Regions from separate parts of the Priestia sp. TGN 0903 genome, predicted to be linked through region 1. Evidence: riboswitches for the same ligand, from Rfam matches in the RefSeq annotation. Region 1 holds a riboswitch; each other region holds the start of a gene.
What was found. A riboswitch is a leader RNA that binds a small molecule or an ion and turns the genes downstream of it on or off. The one in region 1 is predicted to bind cyclic di-AMP.

Region 2: it holds a riboswitch for cyclic di-AMP, as region 1 does, so the genes downstream of both, ACRPLY_RS08640 (potassium channel family protein) here and ACRPLY_RS12805 (potassium-transporting ATPase subunit F) in region 1, are expected to answer to the same signal.
Region 3: it holds a riboswitch for cyclic di-AMP, as region 1 does, so the genes downstream of both, ACRPLY_RS07560 (APC family permease) here and ACRPLY_RS12805 (potassium-transporting ATPase subunit F) in region 1, are expected to answer to the same signal.
Region 4: it holds a riboswitch for cyclic di-AMP, as region 1 does, so the genes downstream of both, ACRPLY_RS07835 (dicarboxylate/amino acid:cation symporter) here and ACRPLY_RS12805 (potassium-transporting ATPase subunit F) in region 1, are expected to answer to the same signal.

Annotation. Positions count from the first base shown of each region.
Region 1 covers NZ_JBOZGL010000003.1:349,548-357,423, forward strand. Annotated here, with positions in the region: gene ACRPLY_RS12765 (DUF4397 domain-containing protein) at 1-502, opposite strand, end outside; gene ACRPLY_RS12770 (hypothetical protein) at 618-1,055, opposite strand; gene nfsA (oxygen-insensitive NADPH nitroreductase) at 1,149-1,886, opposite strand; gene ACRPLY_RS12780 (putative quinol monooxygenase) at 1,916-2,200, opposite strand; gene ACRPLY_RS12785 (ArsR/SmtB family transcription factor) at 2,405-2,719, shown strand; gene ACRPLY_RS12790 (CHY zinc finger protein) at 2,739-3,074, opposite strand; gene ACRPLY_RS12795 (undecaprenyldiphospho-muramoylpentapeptide beta-N-acetylglucosaminyltransferase) at 3,252-4,319, shown strand; cyclic di-AMP (ydaO/yuaA leader) riboswitch at 4,479-4,621, shown strand; gene ACRPLY_RS12800 (hypothetical protein) at 4,694-4,831, shown strand; cyclic di-AMP (ydaO/yuaA leader) riboswitch at 4,847-4,987, shown strand; gene ACRPLY_RS12805 (potassium-transporting ATPase subunit F) at 5,285-5,365, shown strand; gene kdpA (potassium-transporting ATPase subunit KdpA) at 5,390-7,051, shown strand; gene kdpB (potassium-transporting ATPase subunit KdpB) at 7,073-7,876, shown strand, end outside.
Region 2 covers NZ_JBOZGL010000002.1:434,225-442,100, forward strand. Annotated here, with positions in the region: gene ACRPLY_RS08610 (sensor histidine kinase) at 1-134, opposite strand, end outside; gene ACRPLY_RS08615 (response regulator transcription factor) at 131-802, opposite strand; gene ACRPLY_RS08620 (S1C family serine protease) at 1,025-2,299, shown strand; gene ACRPLY_RS08625 (peptidyl-prolyl cis-trans isomerase) at 2,296-3,198, shown strand; gene ACRPLY_RS08630 (Lrp/AsnC family transcriptional regulator) at 3,487-3,942, opposite strand; gene ACRPLY_RS08635 (carboxymuconolactone decarboxylase family protein) at 4,063-4,521, shown strand; cyclic di-AMP (ydaO/yuaA leader) riboswitch at 4,637-4,781, shown strand; gene ACRPLY_RS08640 (potassium channel family protein) at 4,906-5,565, shown strand; gene ACRPLY_RS08645 (TrkH family potassium uptake protein) at 5,569-6,888, shown strand; gene ACRPLY_RS08650 (YjcZ family sporulation protein) at 7,216-7,296, shown strand; gene ACRPLY_RS08655 (YjcZ family sporulation protein) at 7,485-7,571, opposite strand; gene ACRPLY_RS08660 (tetratricopeptide repeat protein) at 7,745-7,876, shown strand, end outside.
Region 3 covers NZ_JBOZGL010000002.1:231,402-239,277, reverse strand. Annotated here, with positions in the region: gene ACRPLY_RS07580 (ArnT family glycosyltransferase) at 1-230, shown strand, start outside; gene ACRPLY_RS07575 (GtrA family protein) at 251-643, shown strand; gene ACRPLY_RS07570 (glycosyltransferase family 2 protein) at 640-1,617, shown strand; gene ACRPLY_RS07565 (cation diffusion facilitator family transporter) at 1,657-2,634, opposite strand; gene ACRPLY_RS07560 (APC family permease) at 2,744-4,570, opposite strand; cyclic di-AMP (ydaO/yuaA leader) riboswitch at 4,733-4,876, opposite strand; gene ACRPLY_RS07555 (N-acetylmuramoyl-L-alanine amidase) at 5,068-6,108, opposite strand; gene glnA (type I glutamate--ammonia ligase) at 7,021-7,876, opposite strand, start outside.
Region 4 covers NZ_JBOZGL010000002.1:287,209-295,084, forward strand. Annotated here, with positions in the region: gene ACRPLY_RS07825 (ATP-binding protein) at 1-1,130, shown strand, start outside; gene ACRPLY_RS07830 (NAD(P)/FAD-dependent oxidoreductase) at 1,348-2,817, shown strand; cyclic di-AMP (ydaO/yuaA leader) riboswitch at 3,420-3,574, shown strand; gene ACRPLY_RS07835 (dicarboxylate/amino acid:cation symporter) at 3,755-4,990, shown strand; gene ACRPLY_RS07840 (aspartate aminotransferase family protein) at 5,099-6,448, shown strand; gene ACRPLY_RS07845 (CoA transferase subunit A) at 6,449-7,150, shown strand; gene ACRPLY_RS07850 (3-oxoacid CoA-transferase subunit B) at 7,135-7,797, shown strand; gene ACRPLY_RS07855 (peptidase) at 7,811-7,876, shown strand, end outside.

The DNA.
Region 1 (7,876 bases):
TAAAAGACAGATCTTTAAATAAAGGAGCAGCCCCTTTAGGACCTACGTTTACCGCAGGAGCATCAGGAGATAAATGAGCAACACGTAAGCTTGCTTTTCCATCCATCCCTTGCTTATTATTCGTGAAAGCCTGCAGTTCAAGATTTTCGGCTTTATTTACAGCGGCTACTGTATACGATTTTCCACCGTCTACAACAAGGGTAGCTTCGATGATGGAATCTTTTGTTCCTTTTGTCTTCGCTTCGTATACTTCTACTTTATGAGAACCAGCTGACAAAGGCAGGGAGTTGGAGACATCTTTAAACTTTGCTCCTTCTACTAAAGCTTTGTCATCCACAAAAATGTCTACAGCTGGAGCATCCGGTGAAGCATGAACGATACGAACTTCTGCATTTTGAGCTGGTCGCTCATCTGCAGCAGGAGGTGTTTCAGCGGCAAATACTAACATGCGGCTAAGTGCCAAGAAGGCAATCACTGCTACCATTACGAATAGTCGTTTCATCAAGTATCACTCCTTTTTTAGTATACACAGCTTTATGTAAAGAGAAGGACTGTGCAGTTGTTAGCGTATACTAAATAAAATCAACTATTCGTTTGTTTGTTAACTTTTAACGTGTTTACTGAGATTTCTGACGGAAAAATCGAAGAATAGCCAAAATATTGTACAAGGTTGTTAAGAGCCACGTCAATAAAAAGCCTAGGCCAAGTCCGATATTGGCATCTATATACGTATGCGTGAAGTTATCATATACGACGTAGGCAAGAGGAGCAATTGACAGTAAAAGGAGAAGAAAAAACAAAAGTGTTTTCCATCTGCTTAAAGTGAAGGTTAGATAAAAGAAAAGGAAAGCGGAAAACAATAGAAGACCGTCTCGAATAGCCCAAGGTAAAACGCCGATATGTGGATTAGCGAGAAGAAAGGTTGGAACAATTGAAAGGAGGAAAAGGAGAGACAGCAAAGTCACGTGAAGGGTGTTCTTTTTTGTAAAAGCCGGTATCAATAAAAACGCTGCCGTTGCACCTAAAAGAAAATTACAAATTAAAATAAACTCCATCCAAACACCTCATTTATCGAGTATTACTTTTAGTCTATTCAAGACGCTGTTAAAGTAGATAAAAAAAGCTGCGATGAACATCGCAGCTTTTGATCATTCGAATTTAAATCCTTGTTTTTCAAGCATCGCTCGAACTTCTGGATAATAAATGGTTTTGTAAATAGCGGATACAGTTTGTGACCAGTTGCGGTCATCTGCACCGTTTGTTCTCTTTTTCATATACTCTGCCATTTCAGCATCATAGTCTTGAATCAATGACTTTAAGTCATGATTATAGCTTTCACGATGGTGCACAGCAGCTTGTGGTAATCGAGGCTTTTTCGCAGAATGATCTGCCGGATGTCCAATGACAAGACCGCTTACTGGGAATACGTATTCCGGTAAATCTAGGAGTTCAATGACTTCTAGTGGCTTTCTGCGAATTCCGCCGATTGGTACTGTACCTAAACCGAGTGACTCTGCTGCAACTGTTGCTGCTTCTAAAGAAATTCCAGCATCGGTTGCCCCCACTAAAATTGACTCAAGCCCATCGGTTACGCCAAGAGGCGCATCGTTAAGCTCAGCTGCAATCTTAGCACGATTAAAATCTGCACAAAAGATTAAAAATAGAGGAGCTTGGTCAATCCACGCTTGGTTGCCCGCAAGCTCTGAAAGCTTTTTCTTCTTTTCTTTATCTTGGACGCTAATAATAGTTACTTGCTGTCCGTTAATAGAAGAAGCGGCTGACTGAGCAGATTGAATAATTGTATCTAAATGCTCGTCGCTTACTGCTTCGTCTGTATATTGACGGATAGAACGATGATCTTGAATTGTACGAATTGCTTCATTCATGATGCGTCATCCTTTCAAAGAAGTTATTTTTAGCCTTGTAATGTTTTTACATCTAAAGGTGCTACAAGTACGCCAGTTTGAGCAAATGCTACAAAACTTTGGAAATGAGCTGATTTATTGTGTGCTTGAATTGCTTCTTCGCTTTTCCACTCTTCAATCATCATAAATGTGTTAGGTGTAAAAGCATCTTCAAATAGTTGATAGTTGCTGTTTCCTTCTTCTTGTAAAGAATGCTTAATTAGTTCTTGTACGTTTTCTAAAAATTCTTCTCTTTTTGCTGGGTTAACTTTCATTGAAGCTTGTAAATGAATCATGGGTGATTCCTCCTTTAATAATGATGGTGCTTTATATTATTTGTTTTGTTTTTAATCTTTCATTCAATTTACGATTAAAATGAAGATAAGTTCGAATATCATCGAACAATGAAACTATAACACCGATTAAATAACAGTGCAAGGAATTTAGTTCGAAAGTTATCGAACATTGATACACAAAAGAAGCTGTGTTATATTTTAAGCATGAGAAAACCTTATCAACCACCGAAATCTGAAATTAAATTAACGCCTATTTTACATGCATTGAGTGATCCTAACCGGCTGCGAATTGTACAGTGTTTAGCGACAAGAAAGGAGCAGACCTGTTCGTATTATCAAAAATTAAATGTATCAAAATCAACGCTATCACATCATATTAAAGTACTTCGCGAAGCTGGAATTATCAAACTACGTATAGAAGGTACGCAGCACTATTATTCCTTGCGTTTAGAAGAACTTGAGGAACTGTTCCCAGGTCTGCTTCCTTCCATTATAAATATAGATGAGCAATTATTTTAAAAGCTGAACGATGTTTTGTTCAGCTTTTTTGTTCAAAATAAATGTGTCCATGCAGGCTGCATCCGGGATTAAAAGAAGAACGACAGTGAGGGCAAGTCGAGTTACAGGTTAAGTATTCATTAATTGAGAGCTCATGTTTACATACTCCGCAAAGAATAGCTTTTTCATTAAACATAGATTTTGGCCATCTTTTAATGTCGTGATCCGCATGTGCGTTATGACATTGATAGCATGGATAATATGTATGACAGCAATAAAATTTTATTGCAATAATATCTTTATCCGTATGATAGTGCGTACAGCGCGTTTCGGAATCCACTGTGTCACCTTTTACTGCAGGTACAGATTTGTTCATTATCATCACTCCTTATGAAAAGTATAGCATGCTTTTATACGCCTTATCATACATATGTAAAAAGAAAAATGCTATAATAAAACCATCGTTTTACATGTCAGATTGCATGCTAAAAAGATTAGATAAAAATTGATGTCAAAACAGATCGATTAAGTGATGCAAAGAGAGGAAGAAAAAATGAGTAAGCAAGTTATCGTTTTTACCGGAGGCGGAACAGCGGGGCACGTAACGCCAAACATTGCCATCATGAAAGAATTAGACAGTGAAAAATGGGATATCCATTATGTCGGTTCTCACAATGGTATTGAGAAAGAATTAATTACAAAATTAAACGTTCCATATCATGCGATTTCAAGCGGGAAGCTGCGTCGATATGTAGATATGGAAAATGTAAAAGATGTATTTCGAGTAGCAAAAGGGGTTGGCGATGCACGTCGCGTGCTGAAAAAACTAAAGCCTTCTCTTGTTTTTTCAAAAGGCGGTTTCGTCACAGTTCCTGTGGTAATGGCTGCTAAATCTTTAAACATTCCCGTGTTCATTCATGAAAGTGATTTAACACCGGGACTGGCAAATAAAATTGCGCAGAAATTTGCCACTAAAATTTTTACTTCTTTTGATGAAGCCGCAAACTACTTTCCAAAAGAAAAAGTGCAGGTTGTTGGTTCACCTATTCGAAAAGAGCTATTTAGCGGAAGCGCAGCGAACGGGGAAAGCTGGCTACGCTTTTATGATAAGCGCCCCATTTTAACGATTATGGGCGGAAGTTTAGGAGCACGCCGTATTAATGAAATCGTTCGAGAGTCTTTGCCTGAACTGCAAAAGAAATTCCAAGTTGTACACCTTTGCGGAAAAGGCAATATTGATACAAGCCTTGAAAAAGAGTCAGGATACCGTCAGTTAGAATACGTAAACGAACAGCTTCCTGATGTTCTAGCGGCAACTGATTATGTGATTACACGCGGTGGATCCAATGCCATTTTTGAGTTTTTAGCTCTTCATAAACCGATGATGATTATTCCTTTATCAAAAGCACAGAGTCGCGGAGATCAAATTTTAAATGCACAATCTTTTAAGAAAAAAGGCTACTGTATGGTTGTAGAAGAAGAACAGTTAACAAAAGAATTGTTTTTACGTGAAGTAAGTGAGCTTCAGCAGCAGGCAAGTACAATGAAGCGTACAATGCGTGAAGCAACAAAAACGGATGCTATTTCAATTCTTGTAAATGAAATTGAGAAAATGAGCTAAAAAAAGCGTTCTTATCTCCTCGATAAGAACGCTTTTTTTCTTCTGAAATTATTATTTTAAAATAATGAATAAATATAGAAAAATAAAGCTTTTAAAATTTCAAAAAATGTTGTTGACAGTAAATTTTAACAGGAGTAAGATTACTCTCATGAAACGTTCCACAGTGAAACGCTGAGTCTTTCCTGAAAGAGAGGGAAAGAGCGGAGGACCCAATTATTAGGGGTGAATCTCTTAACTGAGTAGGGTTACTTTCTTGACCCGAACCCGTCAGCTAACTTCGTAAGCGTTAAGAGAGAGGATGGTGTAATCGTGGTCGTTTTCTATAACAGCGGATAGTACGCTCCTTTCAAAATATAGGTGAAAGGAGCGTCCAGATGCATTTATCTAAGCAAATGATTCAAATGATTGAATATCGGGCAATGTGCGACCAGCAATCTTTTGATCTAGCAAACCGCTATTTGTCTACGTTGGCTAATCAAAGTTTTAAACGCAGCAGTAAAAGTCATCATTAAGTCTAAAAATTAAATAACAAATATACGCTTAATCAATTATGAGCGGGGGACCCAATATTTTGTACGTATGTACTAGGGGTGAATCTCTTAACTGAGTAGGGTTACTTCCATAACCCGAATCCGACAGCTAACTCCGTAAGCGTTTTGGGAGTAAAAAATTCGTGTCAATCACGGCTTATTTGTCGTGCATTAAACCGCGGAAGAGAACTCTCTTCTGCGGTTTTTTAGTGGAAAAAAATAGCATCACGTCTCGCGGTTAGCTTTTTTGGACCTGATGCTTTATGAAAAGAAACCGTCACTAAACTTAGAAGCTATCATTTTTGTCAGGAAACAGTTAGGAGGAAGCAACTTGGATATGATGATGCTTGGAACGCTTGCCTTATTAGCGACTGCTATGTACGGAATTATTCGCTGGTCGTCTCATGTAGTAGACGACAGAGAGGAGAAGTGAACATGTCGTTCATTTTGTTAGGTATTTCAATTACCGTTTTAATTTATTTAGTATATGTACTGTTAAATCCAGAACAATTTTAATAAGCGGAGGAATAAAACGTGGGGATTTTTCTACTATCAGTTGCGCTGCTGCTTATTTTTGTAGCGCTTATTGCAAAGCCCGTAGGTATTTATATAGCGAATGTATTTTCAAACGATAAAAACACTAGCTTGATAGGAAAGATAGAAACAGTGATGTTTAAAGCAGCAGGAATTAAAGGGCTTAATCAAACGTGGAAGCAATATGCATTGGCTCTCGTGTTGGCGAATACGTTTATGATTTTTGTGGTGTACCTTATCTTCCGATTCCAAGGGGTACTGCCGCTAAACCCAAGCCACATAAAAGGAATGGATCCGGCCCTTGCTTTTAACACAGCCATTAGTTTTATGACAAATACGAACTTGCAGCACTACAGCGGTGAGTCAGGTTTGTCCTATTTCTCACAGATGGCCGCCATTGTATTTATGATGTTTGCTGCACCAGCAACAGCACTTGCAGTAGCAATCGCTTTTATTCGCGGGCTAGCAGGGAAAGAAATGGGAAACTTTTTTGTTGATTTTGTAAAATCAATTACGCGTATTTTACTTCCTATTGCTTTTATAACAGGTATTTTATTTACGTTTTTAGGTGTCCCTCAAACGTTAAGCGGAACGGTGACTGCCCATACATTAGAAGGGGCAACACAGCAAATTGCAAGGGGACCAGTTGCTTCTTTTCTTTCAATCAAAGAGCTAGGCAACAACGGAGGGGGATTTTTTGGTGTCAACTCAGCCCATCCATTTGAAAATCCCAATGCGTGGAGCAATGTGTTACAGATTGTCCTTATGCTTTTATTACCAACCGCACTTCCTTTCACATACGGAAAAATGATCGGACAGCGTAAACAAGGTCGCATCTTGTTTGTATCGATGAGTATGCTGTTTATCGTTATCTTAAGCACAGCGTTTGTAACAGAGTGGGGCGGTAACCCTAGACTTGATGCTTTTCATCTAAATGAAGCGAGCGGTTATATGGAAGGGAAAGAAGTCCGGTTTGGTGTCGGTATGTCAACGCTGTACGCCATCGTGACGACAGCAAGTGAAACAGGCGCGGTGAACGCGATGCACGATACCCTGACGCCTCTTACCGGGTTGTTAACGCTTGGAAATATGATGTTAAATACCGTATTTGGCGGTGTCGGAGCAGGATTTATGAATGTCATGATGTACGTCATCATCGCCGTATTTTTATCAGGTTTAATGGTTGGAAGAACACCAGAATACGTAGGTAAAAAAATTGAAGGAAAAGAAATGAAACTAATCGCCGTGACGCTTATCCTGCAGCCGCTGCTAATTTTAGGAGGAACAGCTGTAGCACTTACCACTCATTTAGGAATGGAAGGTATATCAAATCCAGGCTTTCACGGGTTAAGTCAGGCACTGTATGAATTTACGTCGTCAGCAGCAAACAATGGGTCCGGTTTTGAAGGACTCGGTGACGCAACGCCGTTTTGGAACATTTCTACGGGAATTGTTATGTATATTGGACGCTACTTCGGACTAATTACAATGCTGGCGGTATCGAGCTCACTAGCATCTAAGCAGCTTGTTCCCGAAACACCTGGAACATTTAAAACGGATACGTCTTTATTTAGCGGCATTTTAATTGGAACTACCGTTATTGTAGGAGCACTTACGTTTTTCCCAGTGCTTGTGCTTGGGCCGGTTGCTGAGTATTTAACACTGTAATCAAGAAAGCGGAGGATCATAATGAATAAACGGAATTTTGCAAATAATATTGAATTGGATCGCAACAGTCATATTCAAGGTTCTGTAGATAAACAAGCTTCATCGATTTTTATTCAATCAGTAAAGCAGGCGTTTATCAAGCTCAGCCCAAGAACGATGATAAAAAACCCTATCATGTTCGTAGTAGAAATCGGGTTTATAATTACGCTTTTTTTAGCCGTTGTTCCGGACCTTTTCGGAGAAAGTACAGTAAGCACAGGATTTAATGTTGCCGTATCTCTCGTGTTATTTTTCACCATTGCTTTTGCTAATTTTGCAGAAGCATTAGCAGAAGGACGAGGAAAGGCACAGGCAAACTCATTGAAGAAATCTAAAGGCGATATTACAGCTAATCAGCTTCAAAACGGGCAGATGATACAAGTTTCGGCATCGCAACTAAAAAAAGGAGACATCGTCGTCGTTTCACAAGGTGAAATGATTCCTGGAGATGGAGAAATTATTAAAGGACTGGCGTCTGTTGATGAATCGGCTATTACGGGTGAATCGGCACCTGTTATGAAAGAAGCAGGCGGGGACTTTAACTCTGTAACTGGAGGTACAAGAGTTGTCAGTGATGAAATTACAATTAAAATTACGTGTGAGCAAGGTGAATCGTTTTTAGATAAAATGATTTCGCTTGTTGAAGGAGCACAGCGTCAAAAAACACCAAATGAAATTGCGCTAAATACGGTTTTGACAAGTCTGACGATTATTTTCTTACTAGTAGTTGTGACGCTTCCTGTCTTTACAAACTACCTACACTTTAAGCTCGACACGGCCATTTTA
Region 2 (7,876 bases), on a different contig from region 1:
ATAGTGGTATAAATTTCATTCGTGAAGAACTGCCTGAGCGTCGTTGGGAATAAAATAGCGAGCAAAATTGAAATGAGCAGTAAAATACCCGAGATGACGAGCCAAATTTGAAATGCAAGCGACTTGTTTTTCATGCTTTCATCATCCGGTATCCGTATCCGTAAATCGTTTCAATTCGTGCTTGCGGCATTTTTTTACGCACGCGCCTCACTAAATCATCCACCACTCGGTCTGTGCCGAAATAATCTTCTCCCCAAATGAGATTCAACAGCTGCTCCCTTGAAAAAGCCTGTCCAAGGTCTTTTGAGATAGTGACAAGAAAATCAAATTCTTTAGACGTCAAATCAATCGGCTTTCCATTTTCACTGACTGTACGCGTATGTAAATCGATTTCATAAGGAGTCAGCGTAATGGTATCGGTTTTCTTTTGATTGGAACCATATACGAGGTTTAGCAGTTTGTTTGCTCGAATAACTAGTTCACGAGGCAAAAAAGGCTTTGATAAATAGTCGTCGCTGCCCATTTCAAGTCCAAGAACCCGGTCAATATCGGCATCGCGTGCTGAAATGAAAATAACAGGCACATGTGGCGTTTGCTGCTTGATTTCGCGAATGAGCTGATACCCGTCAATATCAGGCAGCATAATATCTAAAATCCACAGGTGCGGAGGAGTTGCAATCATTTCTTTTGCGTCCGTGCCGTTAAAAAATGAGCGAACGTCCCAGCCTTCTTTTTGAAGGTAAAGGGTTAAAACTTCGTTTAAATTTTGTTCATCCTCTACTAAATATAGTGTAAAGCTCAAATTTGACACCTTCCTCTGAATATATGAAAATTAAGGTAAATAAAGCATATTGCGCCATCTATGCGCGTTTCTTTAAAGGTTTATGTACCCGCTATTATACTACGTGTTTGCTGTTATAAAGAAATTTTTCACAATTTCACATATTGTTTTGATACTTATCCCAAACTTTTATTTTATAGTATAGATAACATAAAATTTGCTACGTTAAAAGGAGTGATTTTCATGGATCCACGTGATTATGAAAGAGAGGAAGAACGAAAAGAAGAATATGAAAACCGCCAGCGGCGCTATGATCAGTATCAGCCTGCGTCATCATCACAGCCTCCAAAAAGACGCTTATTTCCAGTGATCGCATCTTCCATCGCGGGAGCAGTGCTAGGGGGAGGAATTGTGCTATACGGCGCTCCGCAGCTAGGGTTAATGGATTCAGCGGATACGCAAACAGCGAATCAAACAACGCAGACTCAAACGGCAACAACAACGAGCACAACGCCTCGAACAGTAAGCACAACCGTGAATCAGTCAGATCTTGTTTCAGTTGTAAATAAAGTATCAGCTGCTGTTGTAGGCGTGAACAATATTCAACAGCAAACAAATCCATTTTCTGGAGATACCCAAACGCAAGAAGCAGGAACGGGTTCCGGTGTTATTTTCAAAAAAGAAAATGGAAAAGCCTACGTTGTGACTAATAACCACGTTATTGACGGCGCAAGCGAAGTAGAAGTGTCACTTTCAAACGGACAAAAAGAAAAAGCTAAAATTGTCGGAGCTGACGCGCTAACGGATTTAGCGGTGCTTGAAATGTCCGACAAAAATGTTGAACAAGTGGCGAAGTTCGGAAAATCATCAGATTTAGTGGCGGGTGAAACGGTTCTTGCAATCGGAAACCCTCTTGGTGAACAATTTTCTCGTACGGTCACACAAGGTATCGTGAGCGCAGCAAAACGCTCTGTCCCTATTTCAGAGAATTGGAACGTAGATGCAATTCAAACGGATGCGGCGATTAATCCAGGAAACAGCGGCGGTGCCTTGATCAATTCTTCCGGTGAAGTAGTTGGTATCAACAGTATGAAAATTTCAGAAGACAATGTAGAAGGAATCGGCTTTGCTCTTCCAAGTGATGAAGTGCAGCCAACAATTGAACAGCTGATGAAAAACGGAAAAATAACGCGTCCATATATGGGGGTAGGTCTTCAAGATGTAGGTCAGCTTTCAGCTGCAACAAAACAAGATCAGCTAGGCCTAACAAGCGATACGTCTGAAGGAGTTGTCGTAACGACGGTTGAACCATTCTCTTCTGCTTCTGATGCTGGTTTACAATCAAAAGACGTGATTGTTGCCATCGATGGAAATGAAGTCAAAACATCCAGTGATTTACGTCAATATCTATACACAAAACGCAAAGTAGGAGACACGGTAAAATTAGACGTGTACCGAAATGGAAAAAAACAAACTATTTCTCTGAAGCTTTCAGAGCAGCAGGATAACAATGGATGAGTTCAGCACCGTTAAAGCTGCTGCTAGCAGTATTAACAGCGTTCGGATTTTTAACAGGCTGCGGAGGGAAGCATTCAAACACGATGTTTCCTTCTGTAGAAATTAGTCAGCTATCTTCTGCTAAAGAAGTGGCAGCGTATGAAGGAGGAAAGGTGACAGGAGCTGAATTCAATCGTTTTTTAGCAGTTGAAGGGTTCTTAAATCCCGATGCTCCGCTAAATGATACAAGCTACCGCAAAGAGTTGTTGCGGCAGCTTGTCATGCAAAAAATCTTAATTTCGCATCTAAAGACAAGTGACAGGGTACAGAAAAAAGTCGAGGATATGTGGAAACAAATCAAACGTTCATATGACGAAGATACAAGAAAACAAGGCTATGAAGTCTTGCACATTCGTTCTAGCGATGTAACTAAACAGCTAATAAATCAGTTTAAATTAGAAGAATATTTCCGTAAACAAATTACGTCTGATGAACTAGACGCTTACTATACACGTATTGAGAATGATGTAACGCGCGTATCTTTTTCGCAGCTAACTTTTACAACTTTACATGATGCTGAGACCGTTGCGGCTGAGCTGCAAAAAGGAACATCGCTTCAAGACGTTCAAAAAAAATATGCTGATGTCCAGACCATCAGCAAAATAGAGAATGATGATAATCTAAAGCTTTCGAATCTATCTCCCTCTTTTATAGATGTTTTAAAAAAACAGCACATTGGAGAGTGTAGTAAGCCCATTAAAATGGGTAAAGTCTATTATATTCTTATTTTAAAACAAAAAGATAAAAAAACGGAATCAGAAGTCAAAGAAGAAATGATGAAAGAACTTGTTTTGAATCATATCAACCGGTATATCCAGGATCAACTGCCAAGGTTTCACGTGACTTTTAACCTTAGGTAGTTCCCTTTTATATAGATTGATTGTTTTCAAAAAACAAGCAGGTAAAAGAGCTTTCTATTAATAGAGAGCTCTTTTACATTTTTAAGTAGACAGAAATGTCGGTACCTGATAGAATGAAGTTGTAAAACTTTCATTATTCGGAAAATTTATACCCTCCAGCTTTGGAGGGTTATTTTTTATGCTTTTGGACGAATAAAAGAGGCTAGGACAGAAGTAGTTTAGTGGAAAGAAGATCCGAACGATGAATCGTTCGGATCTTTTCGTTAGTACGGTGAACGTATGTTTCAATCACTTTTCATCTTTTAAATGACTCAATAATGCAGAAGACATCTCCACGTGAGAAAGGGCGATGTGTGAAATCGTTTTGGCATAAGGTGTAATTTCGTTAATAAATTGCTCGAGTACGTGCAGGTGAGGAAGCTGAAGCTTTGTAATGAAGCAAGCCTGTCCGGCGATGCGTTCACAGAATAAAGCATAGGGATACTGAGAAATAAATCTTTTAAAACGCTCGTGCTCTCCGTTTTTCATGGTTACTTCAATAAAACACGAGACGGGCAACTGCAGCTTTTCATAATCAATATCGATTGTATATCCTTTTATAATACCAAAGCTCTCTAGCTGTCTTACTCGCTCTGCCACTGAAGGAGGAGACAGGTTAATTTGTTTTCCTAGCTCTCTTAAGGAAAGACGGCTGTTTTGCTGCAGTGCCTGCAAAATCGATAAATCAATTTCATCAATTTTCAATTGAAAACCTTCTTTCATATTAATGTTTCATTTGATTAGTAACAGCAGATAATATGTTTTATTTGTTATCTGAAATCTCCATTTTTCTTACTATAATAATTAAAAAGGAGTGAGTAAAAAATGGCAAGAGTTTTGTTAACAAACGAAGAGGGAACAAATTTTGAAAAAGCACTGAATTTAATTCCAGATGTAAAAAGGTTGTATGATGAGCTATACGACAAGCTTTGGAACAGTGATATAGTAAAAAGAGAGACTAAGGAAAAAATCAGGCTTTATCTAGCAGGTGTTAACGGCTGTGAGACGTGTATGAGCATGTCATATGTAGGCGATAAGACGCTTAATCAAAAAGTGTTAAGAGAAAAAGAGCTGGAAGAAAAAGATCGACTGCTGTTTCGATTTATAGATGTATACCGAGTGCGTCCAAGGGATTTGACGGATGCTGATATGGATCAATTAAAGAAATTTTACAGTGATACGCAGCTATTAGAGCTTTTGGCCGTTATTAATTTGTTTGATCAATTTCACAAACTGATTGTCAGTTTAGATTTATATGATTTTTGCAGTTTGCAGCGCAAGTGATGTCTTCCCTAAAAATATCTTGACAGACAAAATCCACAGGAGTAAGATAGCTTTCGTGAAGTGAAACGTATCATGAATCGAATCGATTATTCTAAAAAATAGATCATAGACATTTGAATAAAAATCGCTTAATCCATTACGGAGCGGAGGACCCATTATTTACGCACATATTGTGCTCCGGGGTGAATCCTTAAAAAGGTAGGGTTACTCTTAAAACCCGAACCCGACAGCTAACTTCGCAAGCGTTTTGAGGGGGAAGAGTGTGAAAAAACACAGGAGCCTTCCTGTGTTTTTTTGCGCTTTTTTTAAGAAAAACATGTAATTTTTTAGAAAAAGTATAAGCTAAGAGAACACACAGCAGTTGAAGAAAGGAATAAATACATTATGAAAAAACAGTTTGCTGTATTGGGATTAGGTCGTTTTGGAGGCAGTTTGGTTGAAGAGTTTGCTAATTTGGATGTGGATGTGCTCGCTATTGACCGCAATCAGGAGGTAGTAAAGAAATATAGCAACTCAGCTACATATGTCGTGCAAGCGAACGCAATTGATGAAGCTAGCTTAAAAGGGCTAGGCATTCGTAACGTTGATCATGCTCTTATTTCGTTTGGAGACGATATTGAAGCAAGCGTGCTTGCAACGATGCTTTTAAAAGATATGGGCGTTAAGCAAGTATGGGTAAAAGCGGTGAATATGTATCATCAAAAAGTGCTGGAGAAAATAGGAGCGGACAAAGTCATTCATCCTGAGCGCGATATTGCGAAGCGGATTGCTCATCACGTGGTGTCAGAAAAAATTATTGACTATATTGAACTGTCTAAAGACTATAGTATTGTTGAAATTGTCGCTTCTAAGAAACTTCATAATAAAACGCTGTTTGATTTAAATATTCGTGCAAAGTACGGCTGTAATATTATCGGTTTTCAGCGAAAAGACGGGGAAATGGTGATTTCGCCTACGGCGCATGAAACAATTGAACAAGGAGATATGCTGATTGTTATCGGACATAATCGCGATTTAAACCGTTTTGAAGAAGAAGGAGTTTAACTTATGAAAAAAAAAATTGTTAGGCTTACGCCGCCGCAGCTGCTTGTCTCCATTTTTGGCGGAGGAATTATTATTGGTGCTCTTTTATTAATGATGCCTTTTTCTACTACTGAGCCAATCCGGTGGGTAGACGCCCTTTTTACATCTACTTCCGCTATGACAGTGACCGGCTTAGCCGTCGTAGATACAGGTACGCGTTTTACCGTCATCGGTCAAACGATTATTATGCTGTTAATTCAAATAGGCGGTCTTGGCATTATGTCATTTGCCGTGCTGATTTTTATGATGCTAGGTAAAAAAATTGGATTTAAAGAGCGTATGCTCGTTCAGCAGGCATTAAATCAAACGAGCGTCGGCGGAGTTGTCCTGCTAGTTAAAAGGCTGTTTATCTTTTCATTTTTAATTGAGTTTGTTGCACTTATCTTTTTAGCGATACGCTGGGTTCCGGAATTCGGATGGTCTAAGGGGCTATTCTTTAGCTTGTTTCATTCAATTTCAGCTTTTAATAACGCAGGGTTCGGACTATTATCTGACAGCTTAGTTCAGTATGTAGGAGATCCCGTTATTAACATAACGATTTCCTTTTTGTTTATTATTGGTGGGTTAGGATTTACCGTTCTTGCTGATATGTGGGTAAAAAAATCGTATAAAAAACTAACGCTGCATTCAAAAATTATGATTATCAGCACGTTTGCCATTAACGTGATTGCCATGCTTTTTATTTTTTTCTTAGAGTACGGCAATTCACATACACTTGGAAGTTTGTCATTAGGAGACAAAGTGTGGGCGTCTTATTTTCAAGCGGTAACAACACGCACAGCAGGTTTTAATAGTATCGATATAGGAAGTCTACATGATTCCACTATATTTTTAATGGTTATGTTAATGTTCATAGGTGCAGGAAGTGCGTCAACAGGAGGAGGTATTAAACTAACAACGTTTGTGGTGATTGTCTTTTCTGTATGGGCATTTTTACGAAGCAGGGAAGATATTGTGCTGTTAAAGAGACGGCTTCTTCCTCTTCATGTGTTTAAGGCACTAGCCATTACGATGATTTCGATTATGTTTGTGTTTGGGGCCATCTTCCTGTTAAATATTTCGGAAAACCTGCCGTTTGTAAAAATTATGTTTGAAGTTGTTTCTGCGTTTGGAACAGTAGGTTTATCGATGGGAGCGACTCCTGAACTTTCGTACTTTGGACGCGTGATTATTATCTTTATCATGTTTTTAGGAAAAGTGGGGCCATTAACGCTTGCGTTTTCATTATCTAAGCAAAAGCGTGAAGCCGTTCGCTATCCAAACGAAGATATAATGCTAGGATAGAAAAATCGCCTTCGATGAGGCGATTTTTTTATATTATTTATACGTTCAAGACATATAAGAGGTTACGCACAAAACAGTTGCGATGAATAAAAAGAAGGCAAAAACAAGAACAATGGGCAATTTGGAATGTCGGCGCATTAAAGCCCCTCCTTTTTTATAGTAAAAAAATCTCTTACTATATATAACGAAAGAAACAAAAATATGATTCACTTTTTTTGGCGAAATTTGAAGGTTTTTCTCATTGGAAAAATCCGCACCCCTGTCCTAAACATTTTGCCAAGCTGTTGCATACACTAAAAGCAGATAACAGGAAGTGAGGGATGGTACGTGGGAAAACAAAATTTTGCGTTAATCGTCGTGTTATTTGTTTTACTTGTTATTGTAGGTGCGTCTGGCTTTCGCTTTTAAACGTTAACTTTATTTGCGCATAGCCCCCGTCAAAAAGGGCATACTAGGCGGAAGTAAAAACCAAAAATTTCTTCAATATTGCCGAACAATGAGTTCCTCTACTCATTCATCTAATCGGTATGTAGCCATGCGAAAGCATGGTTTTTTTGAAATAGGAGAGGATGAATGATGTTCATCCTCTCTAGAAATTAGTAGTAGCAAGAACACCCTACGATTACTAATAGGATAAATAAAACAACGATAAATGAAAAACCAAAACCGCCTTTTGCGCCCATATGTGTAACCTCCTTTAATAAAAGTCTCTATATCCTATGTACTAATTGGGTTAAGTGATTGAGAAATTTGCCTATTTTTTAATGGTAACGTTTTTTGTGAAGAATGAAGAACACTTACTTTTTTCATTTGCGCAGAAATCCTTTATGATAAAGAGGAAAAGGAGGGCAAATAGGTGGGAATACATGCACAATACGTCATGAATCAGCTAGAAGAGGGAAAGTGGAAAGAGATCAAGCGCGAAATTCAACAAGAAATGAAGAAAAAACCTCAAGCATCTGATTTGTACTGTTACTTAGCCGTTTGT
Region 3 (7,876 bases), on a different contig from region 1:
TATGTTTATTCCTGAAGAAGCAGGATAAATATCCGTATACACTGTTTTTATTACTAATCATAGGATACGTTCTTATTCACTTGCTTATTGAAATTCAAACTCGCTATCGATTCTTTATTTTCCCAAGCTTTATGCTGCTCGAAGGGTTTGGTATTTCAGTGATTCTATCTTATTTACTAGTACGGTTTACTAAAAATAAGACCCAGGCAAAATGTGAAGAGATAAATTAAATGGAAGGGATTATGCAACCGTGATAAAATTCCTGAAATTCGGATTTGTAGGTATAATGAATACCCTGCTCACTATTATCAGTTACTTAGCACTGATTCATTTTGATATGAATTATATATTGGCTAACGTACTATCCTATTTCATTGGCGTCATAAACAGCTACTATTGGAACAAATCGTGGGTGTTTCAAGCAACTGTACATAAATGGATGTTAGCTCAATTTTTCATCGTAAACCTTATTACTTTAGCAATTAATACATCTTGCTTATTCCTTCTTGTACACTATACACCTGCTAATCCGATAATTGGACAACTGTTGTCTACTTGTATAGGAATGTTTTTTAATTTTTTTCTTAATAAAATATGGACGTTTAAGCACACAAACAATCACTCGATAGGAGGTAAAGCATGAAAGAACTAATTTCAATCGTGGTACCTATGTATTTTGAAGAAGAAGTAGCTAATGAATGCTATAATCGCTTGCTTTCCGTCATGCATGAAAATCACATTAACTATGAATTCATTTTCGTCAATGACGGCAGTACAGACCGAACAATTGAAATCTTAAAGGACGTAGCAGCTATGGATTCTAACGTAAAAATTATTGATTTTGCCCGTAATTTCGGGCACCAAACTGCCGTCACAGCAGGTATTGACTATGCTCAAGGTGATGCTATCGTAATTATTGATGCTGACTTACAGGATCCGCCTGAAATGATTCCTGAATTAATTGCTAAATGGCAGCAAGGCTATGAAATTGTATACGCAAAGCGCAAGAAGCGAAGCGGAGAGACCTTTTTTAAATTGACAACGGCTAAGTATTTTTATCGCTTTTTAAATTATATGTCCGATATTGAAATCCCAAAAGACACGGGAGATTTTCGTATTATCGACCGAAAAGTTGCGGACGTATTCAAAAAAATGACTGAACGCAATCGTTTCGTAAGAGGAATGATGTCTTGGGTCGGCTTCAGGCAAACATATGTAGAATATGAGCGCGATGAGCGTTTTGCTGGTGAAACAAAATATCCTTTAAAAAAGATGATCAAGTTTGCTTCAGATGGAATTATTGGGTTTTCAACGAAACCTTTACGTTTAGTAATGGTTATTGGCTTGTTATCAGTTTTTGTATCACTTCTCGTTTTAAGTTATTCGATTGTTGTTTGGCTGATAGGTGAAAATATTCAGCCTGGCTGGACTTCGATTATGGTAGCTATCACTTTCTTTAGCGGTATTCAGCTACTTGGTTTAGGTCTAGTGGGACAATACATCGCAAGAATTTACGATGAAAGTAAAAATAGACCTATTTACGTTGTACGTGAAACTATTAACTTTTCTGCGGCTTCAACAGATTCTCAAAACGTGCGTGAAAAAGTATATAGCTAAAAAAACAAGGAAGAAAACAACTGTTTTCTTCCTTGTTTTTTATTCTTTTTGAAGCTGTAAATCGCTTGTCACCCAGTCAGGAATTCCATCATCTTCATCAAATTCAATAATGACATCCGTTATTCCTTTTTCCTGTAAAATACGATTTTCGAGACGATCTTTAATATCATCCGCTTCTGCTACTGTTAAAGAAGGATCAATTTCTACTTTTAATTCAACGTGAAGCTCTTCTCCTTCTTTCATCACCATTAACGTTTGAATATCACGCACTTGTACATCTTGCATAACAATGGCGCCAATTTTCATTTCCATTTCTTTATCTGCTTCACCAAGCGCTCCGGCAGCGTTATCTAAAAATACTCGTCCTACTACAAAAAACATCATAAGACCAATTAGCATAGAAGCAATTCCTTCAGCTTGATGAAAAGGCGTAAACCGCGAAATAAAAACGGCGATTAAAGCCAATACGCCTCCTCCAGTAGCTACCAGATCTTCCATAAAAACAAGCTTAGTTGCTGGCTTTGCTTTCTTTAGATGAACAAAGCTTTGCGTAAAAACATTGACCTCTGCAGTATTCATTCCGACATCGTGCAAAATTTCTTTCATTGCCTTAAAGAGGACAAACATCTCAAGTAATACCGAGATGCCAAGTACTGCAATATTTAAAATAAAGCCTGAAGACTTCGTCGGATGAAGAATATGATGATACCCTTCTTTAATCGTTTCAAATGCCATAATTCCTACTACAAGAACCGCCCCTAATAAAACGAGATTAACCAATCGTCCAAATCCGTTTGGAAATCGTTTGGTCGGAGCTTTTTTGCTTAATGCTGAACCTATAAAAACAAAGAACTGATTTGCTGCGTCCCCTAAGCTGTGCATCGTTTCAGCAAACATCGCTACATTTCCCGTTAAAGCAAAAGCAATCCCTTTAATAATGGATATAATGGTATTAACTATAGCGGCCATCATGGCCGATTTATTTCCTTTTCGCAATAACTTAATTAATTCACTCATGCAATCCCTCCGTTTGTGCCTTTGATGAGATTCAATTATGGTTAGTGTATGTGAATTTAAAAATTAAAAACCTCCAACATATAAGTTGGAGGTTTTTAGTCATGTTTCATTATTTTTTAAAACGATAAGGTACCGTTGTAACGATTACGTTTTTACGGTAAAGCAAATGTGCTTTTAACAGCAGACTGGACTGATTATGAAGGATGTTTTGCCAGCTTTTTTTCGTGATGAACTGCGGAATAACAACCGTAATAGCCATATTATTTTCACGGGCTTTTTCTTCAGCCATATCGATGAATCGAAACAGCGGACGCACAAGACTGCGGTATTGAGAATGAAACGTAACAATACGAATATCAGGCTGCCACTTTTCCCACTTCTCTTCCATTCTCTTTTCGCTTTCTCGGTCAAAAGCAACGTGCACCGCAATAACGGTATCACCAATCGTTCTTGCATAGTTCAATGAATTTTCCACTACCTTTGTCATTCCTGCTACAGGAACAATGACCACACTTCCTTCAAGCTTTCCAATCTTTTCTCCTTGCTTAATACGAAGCTGCTCTCCTACCGCTTCATAATGCGTATGAATGCGATGAAAAATATAAACGATAACCGGTAAGAAAACGAGCACGGACCATACTTGTGAAAACTTCGTTGTAAACAAAATGATTAGCACCGTTAAGGTAATGAGGGCACCAATTAAGTTAATGGTTAGCTTTCCTTGCCAGCCGGCCGGCTTTTCTCTAAGCCATTTGACAATCATGCCTGTTTGAGAAAGCGTAAATGGAATGAACACTCCAACTGCATAAAGAGGAATTAATTGTTCCGTCGCTCCTTTAAAGGCGACAAGTAAGACAATAGAAGCAATTCCAAGGGTCACAATTCCATTTGAATAGCCTAGTCGATCGCCGCGAATTTGAAACATTCTTGGCATGTATTTATCAGACGATAAGTTTACGGCAAGCAAAGGGAAAGCTGAAAAACCTGTATTCGCCGCTAGCACTAAAATCAGAGCTGTGGTACCTTGAATAAAATAATAAAATCCATTTCGTCCAAATACACTCGATGCAATTTGTGATACAACCGTTTCATCTGCTTTTGGAGAAATGCCAAGCCAATAAGCTAAAAACGTGATGCCAGAAAATAAAACGGCTAAAATACCGCCCATCAGCATTAATGTATGAACAGCATTTTTTGCACCTGGATCTTTAAAGTTAGGCACTGCATTTGAAATAGCTTCTACACCAGTCAATGCCGAACAGCCTGATGAAAAAGCTTTTAATAATAAAAACAAACTAATACCTGGCACCACGGTACCGAGAGATGTATGAAGCTCAGGTGAAACTTGACCTGTCACTATTTTGAAGAAGCCCACCGCTATTAACAAAATAAGAGCAATAACAAATAAATAAACCGGATAAGCTAAGACAGAAGCGGATTCTGTTACACCTCGTAAATTTAAAACCGTAATAAAAATCACCAGCAAACACGCAATTACTACGTTATAGTGATGCAGCGTTGGAAAAGCCGAAGTTAAAGCATCGGTTCCTGCTGAAACACTCACGGCAACTGTTAAAATATAATCTACTAACAGTGATCCCCCAGCGATAAGTCCAGGATTTTCTCCTAAATTGGTTTTCGAAACAATATAAGCTCCTCCGCCTTGCGGATACGCATAAATAATTTGACGATATGAAAGAATTAAAGCCGTCAGCAGCACCAATACCCCAATCGCAATTGGAATCGAATACCAATAGGCAAGCACGCCCACTGTTGCAAGGACAATCAAAATCTGTTCTGTTCCATAAGCCACTGAAGATAAGGCATCTGATGATAAAATAGCCAGCGCTTTAAGCTTACTAAGCTTTTGATCGCCTAACTCTTTTGTTTTGAGCGGCTTTCCAATCAATAATCTCTTGAGAACTGAATAGTTCACGTAATTTCCCTCCGATGATTGCTTAGCTACTATTCACTGTTCGTTGCTAAGCTCCGTTACAAGTTCATGAATAAGTGATATTATCCCTAAAAAATACCTTTTTATGTTAAAAAAGCGCACAAAAAAAACACTAAGGGTTCTCAGCGTTTTTACACAGCTTAAACCTCCTCTCCAAAACGCTTATGGGGTTAGCTGTCGGATTCGGGCTATGAGAGTAGCCCTACCTTTTAAAAAAAAGGATTCACCCCAAGTGACAATGCACAAATTTGGGTCCCCCACTTCTGACGAATTAAGCGATAACAGGTCAATATAATTTTCGGTTAAAGAGTATGATCGATAACATGTTTCTTTCATAACTATCCTTTGTTCTTAGATAATATACTCCCGTACAAATGGTTTGTAAAGCATTATTTTACGTAAACGATAAAATAGTACTTAAGGCGCTTTTAAGGGGAAAACAAAAGGCCTTCTGCCTGCTTACAGAAGACCTGCTTTCTTTAACTTTTTGCTTTTAAAACGGCTGCTAGCTTGTTTTTCGTTTGAGGACCATAAATGCCATCTACATCATAAGGAAGATACACAAGCTGAAAACGTCTGACTGCATCTTTCGTTTGTACTCCATATATTCCGTCTACTGACCCTACTTTAAAACTAACCGCGTTTAATGCTCTTTGAAGCTGTTTCACTGCTTCTCCAGAATCGCCTTGTTTTAAAATTCCATTGGGAAGTGGATATTGTTCAGAAGGTGGTGTTGGAGTAGGTGTTGGTGAAGTTCCTGAAGGAATAACAATTGTTTTTCCAACCTGTAGTGTTAAAGGATCAGAAAGCCCTGTATTCGCTTCTTGAAGCTCCTGTACTGTTATGCCGTACTTCTGTGCAATACTGTACAGCGTATCTCCTTGCTTAATTGTATACGTTTTTTCACCTGGTTCAGAAGGTGATGGATTTGGTGTCGGTGTTGGAGATGGCGATGGATTTGGAACTGCACGACGAGGTAAATTTAAATATACGGCAATTCCTTTTGCATACGATTCACCCATGCTTTTTAAAAAAGCTTCATTTTGAAGAAGTGCTGCATCGGCGCTCCTATCAATAAAAGCTATTTCAGTTAGTACTGCAGGCATATTTGTTAAGCGAAGCACCGCATAATTGGCCGATTTTCGTCCACGATTCGGATGATTATACGACAGCAGCGTTGGCTGTACTTGCCCGTGCACAATCGATTGAAACGTTTTACTAGCATTGCTAGCGCTTCTATAAACATAATCTTCGTATCCTGTTCCTCCACCGGCATTTACGTGAATAGACATAAATGCATCTGCCCCCCACGAATTAGCTTGAGAAGCGCGCTGAGATAACGATAAAAAAGTATCTGTGGTACGGGTGGTTTTAATCGTAAAGTCACTGTAAGTGCTATTTAAATAGCTTATTAAATATTGTTGAATTTTTAACACTAAGTTTTTTTCATACAGTCCATTCGCTCCAACTGCTCCTGCATCTGCCCCACCATGTCCTGCATCAAGATAAATTTTTTTCATATTACTTGTCCCTCCTTATTGTTAACATATGCATGAGGGAAAAAAGTGCTACGTATACTAGCCTACTTAGTGAAAAATTACTAAAAAAGGAGATTGAGACATAACGAAATCACTTCAACCTAAAAACGAACAAATGGGATAAATGCGCTAGTATGGATGGCTTGTTACATCGCTGTTGAATTCCGTGCGAGGCTTCGCTTTCCGCGGGGGGGTGGTGAGCCTCCTCGTCGCGTGCGCTACTGCGGAGTCTCACCTATTCCACTTTTCTCGCAGGAGTCCCTCCAATCAACTGCTAGAAGCAACTAAATAGATGAAATCTACGTTCATCCTACCAATAAAAAAATCCGCACAATTCATCGTGCGGTTCCCTCCCCCTAACATACTTTTGGTCCAAATTCTATTCTGGTTGATTAAATAGATCAGGAGGGTCTATTATTTATAACGTTAGGACCTATTTAAAAAGCAGAACGCCTACAACAATGAGAATAATCCAAATTGGAATGCTTATCAATATCCCTATCACTAAACCTTTAAAGAAATTTCCTTCTTTCATTTTTATTACATTCCTCTCCAACAGTATTTTCTAACGATACTATGATTGGCTGAAAACTCTCTGAAGTTATACTGAAATACAGTGCAGAGTGAACACATAAACAATCTCACTATCTGTTATACACTACTTTTACTTATAGATTCAATGAGACAAAAAGCTCATCCTTTTTGATTCATGTAAACAAATTCTTTCTTGTATGTAACAAAACAATAAAAAAGCTCCCTGTAAATTATACGACAGGCAGCTTTTTTATAAACAAGCTATATTATTCAATTTACGTATGTAGAATGTTATTTATTCATTGTGAAAAACAAAAAAGTCGGAGAGAACGTACAAACGATCTCTCCGACTTTTAAAAATTAATATTGGCTCATGTATTGGTCACGTTCCCAAGGATGAACTTGTGTACGGAACATATCCCACTCGATTTCTTTCGCTTCAACGAAGTGCTCTGCTAAGTGTTCACCTAATGCAGAAACCATAACTTCATTTGATTGGAAGCTATCTAAAGCTTGAGCTAATGTTGCAGGTAAATCTACGATACCTTCTTCAACACGCTCTTCTTTTGTCATTACATAGATATTACGATCAATAGGTTTTGGAGCTTCAAGATTGTTCTTGATTCCATCTAAACCAGCTTTTAATAGAACAGCCATTGCTAAATATGGGTTAGCAGCTGGGTCTACGCTACGTACCTCAACACGAGTTCCTACGCCGCGAGAAGCTGGGATACGGATTAATGGGCTACGGTTGCGAGCAGACCATGCAACATAACAAGGAGCCTCATATCCAGGTACTAGACGCTTATAAGAGTTTACAGTAGGATTTGTTACTGCTGTAAAGCTGTGTGCGTGCTTGATGATACCTGCGATAAATTGACGAGCAGTATCACTTAGCTCTAGATTACCGTTCTCATCATAAAATGCGTTTTGGCCATCTTTGAATAACGAAACGTTACAGTGCATACCTGAACCGTTCACACCAAATAATGGTTTTGGCATAAATGTAGCATGTAAGCCATGTTTACGTGCAATTGTTTTTACAACAAGTTTGAACGTTTGGATATCATCACAAGCTTTTAATGCAGCAGCATATTTGAAGTCGATCTCGTGTTGTCCAGGAGCTACCTCATGGTGAGATGCTTCAATTTCAAAGCCCATTTCTTCAAGCTCTAATACGATGTCACGACGGCAGTTTTCACCAAGGTCAGTTGGC
Region 4 (7,876 bases), on a different contig from region 1:
TTCAGCGCACGGAAGAAGATATTCCGCTCTTAGTTGTTCAGTGGAAAGAGTTTTCCTCAAGTATTGAAAAGCAAGAGGAAGTCATTCGGAAAATGAAGCAATATAAGCAGTTTGTCCAGCAAAGTCAAGATGCATTTATTGTAACGAGAGAAGGCAGAATCCAATATTTGAATCCCGCTGGTGTTAAACTTCTTGGCGGCGAGAAAAAAGAAGAGTATATCGGGCGTCCTTGGCTTCACTTTATTCATCCCGAACATTTAGAAATTGTAAAAGAACGAATGGTTCAGCTGATGAATGGAATGTCCGTGAGGCCACGTGTTGATGTGAAACTATTGACTAAAAAAGGGGTCGTCATTATTGAATCTTCGGCAACCAAAATTAAGTTTGAAGGACAGGATGCCATTCAGTATATTATTCGCGACGTAACGGATCGAAAAAAATATGATGAAATGGCAAGCAAATCTGAAAAGCTTACAATGGTGAGCAAGCTAGCGGCAGGAGTAGCACATGAAATCCGTAATCCAATGACGGCGATTAAAGGGTTTATTCAGCTGCTAAAAGCATCGAAACAGTATAATGAAGAATACAATGATATTATGCTTGAAGAATTGAATCGCGTCGAATCCATTATTCAAGAATTTTTAACGCTGGCCAAGCCTAAAATTGAAAATTCATACCATCCGAAAAGTCTCAATCAAATCATACGTCACGTGACATTACTATTAGATACACACGCCAATTATAAAAATTGTCGTATTATTAATGAGATTAGTGATGAGATTACAATCTTTTGTGAAGAAAATGCGCTTAAACAAGTTTTTATTAATTTAATTCAAAATGCGCTTGAGTCAATGAGCAAAGGTACAGTTAAAGTTACCGTTGAGAAAAGAAATGAATACGGCATGGTCATTATCGAGGATGAAGGATGTGGAATTGATGAGCAATCTTTAGCTCGGCTAGGTGAACCATTTTATTCCACCAAACAAACAGGAACTGGGCTAGGATTAATGATTAGCTACCGAATAATCGAACAGCATCAAGGGCATATTTCATTTGCGAGTAAAGTAGGAGTAGGAACAAAAGTAGAAATTGCTCTTCCGTATATTAAAGAACCAGTGAACATTTCGTAGCGCTTGCTATTCGTTCGCTGGTTTTTATTTGGTTGAAATAAAAACGAATGTTTTTTTATTTTTTTATTTTAATGTTCGTGTATATTGTTGACTAAAGGGTTTGTTTTTGATATATTATCAAATGGCTAGAAAATAACCGAATGATAATAAAAAAAGAAAATTCGGTCAATAACTTTTATCTTTTACCCAAAGAAAAAAGATGATGGGAGAATGTACAATGAACTCAAAATATGATGTTATTGTGGTAGGGGCAGGACCCGCTGGAATTTTTACTTGCTATGAGCTAACGTTAAAATTACCGGAAGCAACTATTTTATTAATCGATAAAGGACACGATATCTATCGACGTAATTGTCCGATTCTTCAGAAAAAAATTGAAAAATGTCCCCCTGCAGTTGGCAGAAAAGAGTTTGCTGGCTGTTTGCCTGCTTGTTCTATCACAAATGGTTTCGGTGGAGCCGGCGCATATTCAGATGGGAAGTTTAATATCACCAGTGAATTTGGAGGCTGGATGACGGATTATCTGTCTGAATCACAGGTGGTAGATTTAATTAAATACGTGGATGAAATTAATTTAAAACACGGAGCAACCGATACGATTACGGATCCGTTAACTGATAAAGTTCGTGAAATTGAAAAACGCGGATACGCAGCAGGATTAAAGCTATTGCGTGCCCAAGTGCGTCATTTAGGAACAGAGCAAAATTTAGAAATTTTAAAAAGCATTTATGAATACTTAAAAGAAAAAATTGATATGCAGTATAAAACGGAAGTAGCCGATTTAATAACAGAAAAAGAAGATGGTCAGCATATCGTGCGCGGTATTGAATTGAAGAATGGTGACAGAATTACGGCTGATAAAGTCGTGGTTTCACCAGGTCGAGACGGCTCGAAGTGGATGAGCGACTTACTAAAAAAACGCCGTTTGAAAATGATTAACAATCAAGTAGACATCGGTGTTCGAGTAGAAACATCTAACGTTGTTATGGAAGAAATCAACAAGCACTTGTACGAAGGGAAATTTATTTACAATACGTCTGTAGGTACAAGAGTCAGAACGTTCTGCAGCAATCCTTCAGGGCATGTGGTAGTAGAGAATCATTCAGGGATTATGTTAGCAAATGGACACGCATACAAAGATCCGAAGCTTGGAAGTCAAAATACGAACTTTGCGCTGCTTGTTTCTCATAAATTTTCGGATCCATTTGATCAGCCGAACGAATATGCGCACGAAGTATCAAGATTAGCTAATATGCTGTCAAACGGAGGCTTAGTTGTTCAAAAGTATGGAGATATTTTAAAGGGGCGCCGTTCAACAGCGAATCGAATTAAAGAAGGCTTTTTAGAACCAACGTTAAAAGAAGCTGTCCCTGGTGATTTGGGTTTAGTGCTTCCATACAATACAATGAAAAGCTTAATTGAAATGACAGAAGCACTGGATCATGTAACGCCTGGGTTAGCATCTGAACATACGCTGTTTTACGGTGTGGAAGCGAAATTTTACTCCGCCCGTCCGAAGTTAAACGATAAGTTTGAAACTGAAATTTCCGGTTTATACGTGGGAGGAGACGGAGCTGGTATTACGCGAGGACTCGCGCAGGCAAGTGCGTGTGGTGTGTGGGTAGCGCGTGACATTGTTGAAAAATTAAAGAATCGTAAAGCAAGTTCTGAACCTGTTACTGTATAAAAAAAGAGGCCGTCACGGCCTCTTTTTTTTATGGGTTAAATAACGAGAGGGAATAAGTAAAAAGTAAAGAACTTGTACCGCTCCAACTCCGATAGTTTTATACGATAATTACCCGCTCCTTTTTTAAAAGATAGTAGGAAATCTATACTTCTATCTTGAGCAGAATTAAGTAGAATAAGGGGAATTGATAATGTCGATTTCTTCGCATCAATAAAGTCAGTGAAATTTTAGGGAGTGTATATCAAGCAGTACAAGGATAAAATCAACAGTTGGAAAGAGTTATTTTTTTGATAAGTAAAATATTTATGGAAGCAGTAAAGTACATGGATATTAGAATAATTATACATATTTATGAATGATATTAATGAGAAGAAAGTTCACTTTATAAACTATTTTTTGAATTAATTTTTTATTCATTAGATTGTAAGTCTTGTTAAATAGGTGTTTTTGGTTTATTGAAATATGGTGTAAATATTTTAAAATATAACAATTCTCAACTTTTTACGATAAAATCATGCATTATTTTTGAATAAAAACTTGACAGGAATACATAAAATGAATTTTAATTAAAGTAACAATTATTATCATGCAAAAATATTAAAGAAAATTATTTGCTTAATCTCTTTTGTTTTATAAGAGAACGGAGGACCCATATTTGTGCGTAATGTACTTGGGGTGAATCTTGAATGAATCAAGTAGGGTAACTCACGTACCCGAATCCGACAGCTAACTCCGTAAGCATTCAGTGAGGGAATAACAGGTCTATGAAACCATGATATTCTCATGGTTTTTTGTATAGCTAAAAATATTCCTAAACTATTAATCTGAAAATTTTTAATATATTGTATATTTTGAGTGTTATCACCCTCAATGCATGGTAAAATAAGTATAGTAGTTAGAATCATTCTAATATAATTTATTTATGGGAGGTAAATCTATGAAGCTATCGACAAAGATCATTATCGCGCTAATTGCTGGTGCTGTTGTAGGAGTGTTGATTAATGCTTTTGCTCCAAGTGCTTTTGCTCCGCTGGACAAGTACTTGTTTACGCCGCTTGGGCAAATTTTCTTAAGCTTAATTAAAATGCTTGTTGTACCAATTGTGTTTTTCTCTATCACGTTAGGCGTAGCAGGTTTAGGAGATCCTAAAAAACTGGGAAGAATCGGGGCAAAAACAGTTTCGTACTTCCTAGTGACAACAACCGTTGCTATTGTAATTGGTTTATTATTAGCGTTTGTTATTAAACCAGGAACATTTGGATCTTTTGATACAAAAAACGCTTCTTTTGAAGCTGAAAAAGCACCGCCGGTTGGAGAGACATTCTTAAATATGATTCCAGTCAATCCAATCCAAGCGATGGCTGAAGGGAATATGCTTCAACTTATCGTTTTCTCTATCTTTATCGGTTTTGGTATTACGATGCTTGGAAGTAAAACCAAAGGGCTTTATAATTTACTCGAGCAAGGCAATGAATTGATGATGTACCTTGTAAATCTAGTGATGAAGTTTGCTCCTTACGGAACATTTGGGCTTCTTGCAACAGCGGTTGGAAGTCAAGGCTGGCAGGCAATTAAAGCGATGGGGCTTTACATGATTGTAGTCGTGCTCGCACTGTTCATCCATTCGATTGTAACATATGGGGGGTCAGTCGCTCTTATGGCCAGACGTAACCCTATTGAATTTTTTAAAGGTTTTGCTCCTGCGATGACAGTTGGATTCAGTACATCAAGCAGTAGTGCAACGCTTCCGATTTCAATGAATGTGGCTCAAAAAAATCTTCGTGTCCCGGAGTCCATCAGCAGTTTTGTTCAGCCGTTAGGTGCTACCATTAACATGGATGGAACAGCAATTATGCAAGGTGTCGCGACTATTTTTATTGCGCAAGTATACGGCGTTGACCTGTCGCTGGGTGCTCTTGTGACGGTTGTATTAACAGCGGTGCTTGCTAGTATTGGTACAGCAGGCGTGCCGGGAGTTGGTCTCATTATGCTAGCGATGGTATTGAGTTCGGTTGGCCTGCCTGTAGCAGGTATCGGATTGATTATCGGGATTGATCGCTTGCTTGATATGCTTCGTACATCTGTAAATATTACGGGAGACGCTGCGTGTGCCGTTATTGTGGCTGAGTCAGAAGCAAAGCGTATCGATAAATCTGTAACGCAATCGGCTTAATAAATGTAAAAGCTCTAGCTATATGCTAGGGCTTTTTTTATTGGCAAGAAACTCTTCTTTTCAGCATACAGTTTAATAAGAGTATGTGTTTGAAAGGAGAGTGCGGAAATGAATAAGACCCATGTGATAAAGCCGCTGCTCGACGACGACTACCCAGTTATTTCATATGGAAAAGGAATTTATTTGTACGACCAAGATGGAAAAAAGTACATAGATGCTTCGTCAGGGGCAGTTACAGCAAGTATCGGACACGGCGTAAAAGAAATTATTGATGCGATGACGGATCAGGCACAGAAAGTTGCGTTTGTATATCGGTCGCAGTTTACAAGCGATCCGACGGAAGCCTTAGCTAAGAAACTATGTGAATTAAGCAGCAATCATTTCCAGTGGAGCTTTTTTGTTAACAGCGGGACAGAAGCGACTGAAACGGCTATGAAAACAGCCATTCAGCATTTTCAAGAGCAAGGAAAGCCAACCAAAACAAAGGTTTTGTCACGCTGGATGAGCTATCACGGTATTACAATAGGAGCGCTGTCTATGTCAGGGCACGTTGGAAGACGAAAACGTTTCTCGTCTTTGCTTGAAGATTATCCTTCGGTTTCACCTCCTTATTGCTATCGATGTCCGTTTCATCAAACCTATCCATCCTGTAATCTTGCTTGTGCACACGAATTGGAAACAGTTATCAAACGAACCGGCCCTGAACATATTGCTGCTTTTATTACAGAGCCCATTGTAGGAGCTGCCGGAGCAGCTCTTACACCTCCACCCGGTTATTATGAAGTGATAAGAGAAATTTGTGATAAATATGATGTGTTATGGATAGCCGATGAAGTCATGACTGGAGTTGGGCGTACAGGCGTGATGTTTGCATATGAGCACTGGGGAGCTAAACCAGACATCATGACGCTTGGAAAAGGAGTGGGAGCAGGATATACACCGATAGCCGTTACGTTAGCTAGCAGCAAAACGATTGAACCTATCATGAACGGATCCAAATTAATTATGAGCGGCCATACGCTAAGCGCTAATCCGCTGTCAGCGGCTGTAGGGCTAGCTGTCTTAGCCTATATTGAAAAGAACGATCTTGTTCAACAAGTAGCGCTGAAAGGAGCCTATTTAGTAAAAAAATTGAAGGAGCTTCAACTTCTTTACCCTATCATTGGTGATATTCGTGGCAAAGGCTTACTAGTTGGTCTTGAGCTTGTACAAAATCCAAAAACGAAGGAGCCTTTTTCATCCTCCGAAAATATGACGGCGCGCGTAATAAGTAAAGCCCATAAAAATGGTCTTCTCCTTTATCCTTCACAAGCAGGAACAGATGGAGTAGAAGGAGACGGTATTATTATTGCGCCGCCATTTACGATTACTCATCGCCAACTTGATGAAGCGGTCGTGTTGCTTTCGAAAACATTGTATGAAGTACAAAATGAAAAACAGGGAAATGAGGTGAAATAAGTGACAAAGGTCGAAAACTCATTTCAAAAGATTACAACTGTGGAACAAGCAATTGAATACGTGGATCATGCTGCTACGCTGATGATAGGAGGGTTTGGAGGCGTAGGCAGTCCGCCTTCTCTCATTGACGGCCTTATTGAAAGCGAAAAATCAAATTTCACACTGATATGTAATGATTCAGGCTTTCCTCATATTGGTGCGGGAAAATTAGTAAGTCAAGGAAGAATTCAAAAACTGATCGCTTCTCACATTGGATCGAATCCCGTGGCTGGAACGCTGATGACAGAAGAAAAGCTGAAAGTTGAGTTTTCTCCTCAAGGAACGCTTGCTGAACGGATTCGAGCGGGGGGAGTTGGACTTGGAGGAGTACTGATTGATGTAGGAATAGAAAATGACATTATTCAATTTGGAAAAGAAAAAGTGGAAGTAGACGGCAAGACATTTTTAGTTGAAAAACCGCTCACAGCCGACGTGGCTTTTGTATATGCAAAAAAAGCAGATCCATTCGGCAACTTGCTCTATGATAAAAGCGCTCGAAACACTAATCCATTAATGGCTATGGCAGGTCGTATAACTATTGCTGAAGTGGAGGAAATCGTTCCTCTTGGCGACATTGACCCAGAGAATGTGATGACGTCAGGCGTATTTGTGGATTATATTGTGCCTTCAAAAGGAGTGAATTGGAAATGGGTTTGGGAATAGATATTCGTCATCGTATTGCAAGACGTGCTGCGGCTGAAATCAAAAACGGCATGATTGTTAACTTAGGGATTGGCATTCCTTCTCTTATTCCTAATTATGTACCAAGCGCTGTTCATGTGATGTTTCATGCTGAAAACGGAATTTTAGGGTTAGGATCTTCGCCTCCTTTAGGTGAAGAAGATGAGAATGTCTGCAATGCAGCAGGCTATCCAACAACTACTGTTCAAGGGGCTTCATACTGTGATAGTGCTACAGCCTTCGCGATGATTCGAAAAGGATACGTCGATATGACCATTCTTGGTGCGTTAGAAGTGAGTGAAAAAGGGGATTTAGCTAATTGGATTGTGCCAGGTAAGCGAGTTCCTGGGATGGGAGGAGCGATGGAATTAGCTCAAAAAGCGAAAAAAGTCATTGTGCTAATGAATCATACGAGCAAGACAGGAGAACCAAAACTGGTCAAGACATGCTCTTTACCTCTTACTGCTTCGGGCTGCGTGGGATTAGTTATTACGGATCGGGCGGTTTTTAAAGTAGAAAAAGATGCGCTTCTTCTAACCGAGTTAATGTCTCCTTATACCGTAGAGGATATTTTGAGTTCAACAGAAGCGACAGTTCGCCTGAGTGATCAATTGATTACGATACGATAAGGAGGACCATTACATGAACATACAGCAATCTATTCATAACTGGATGACAGAGCATCGTCAAAGTGCAGTGCGTTTACTC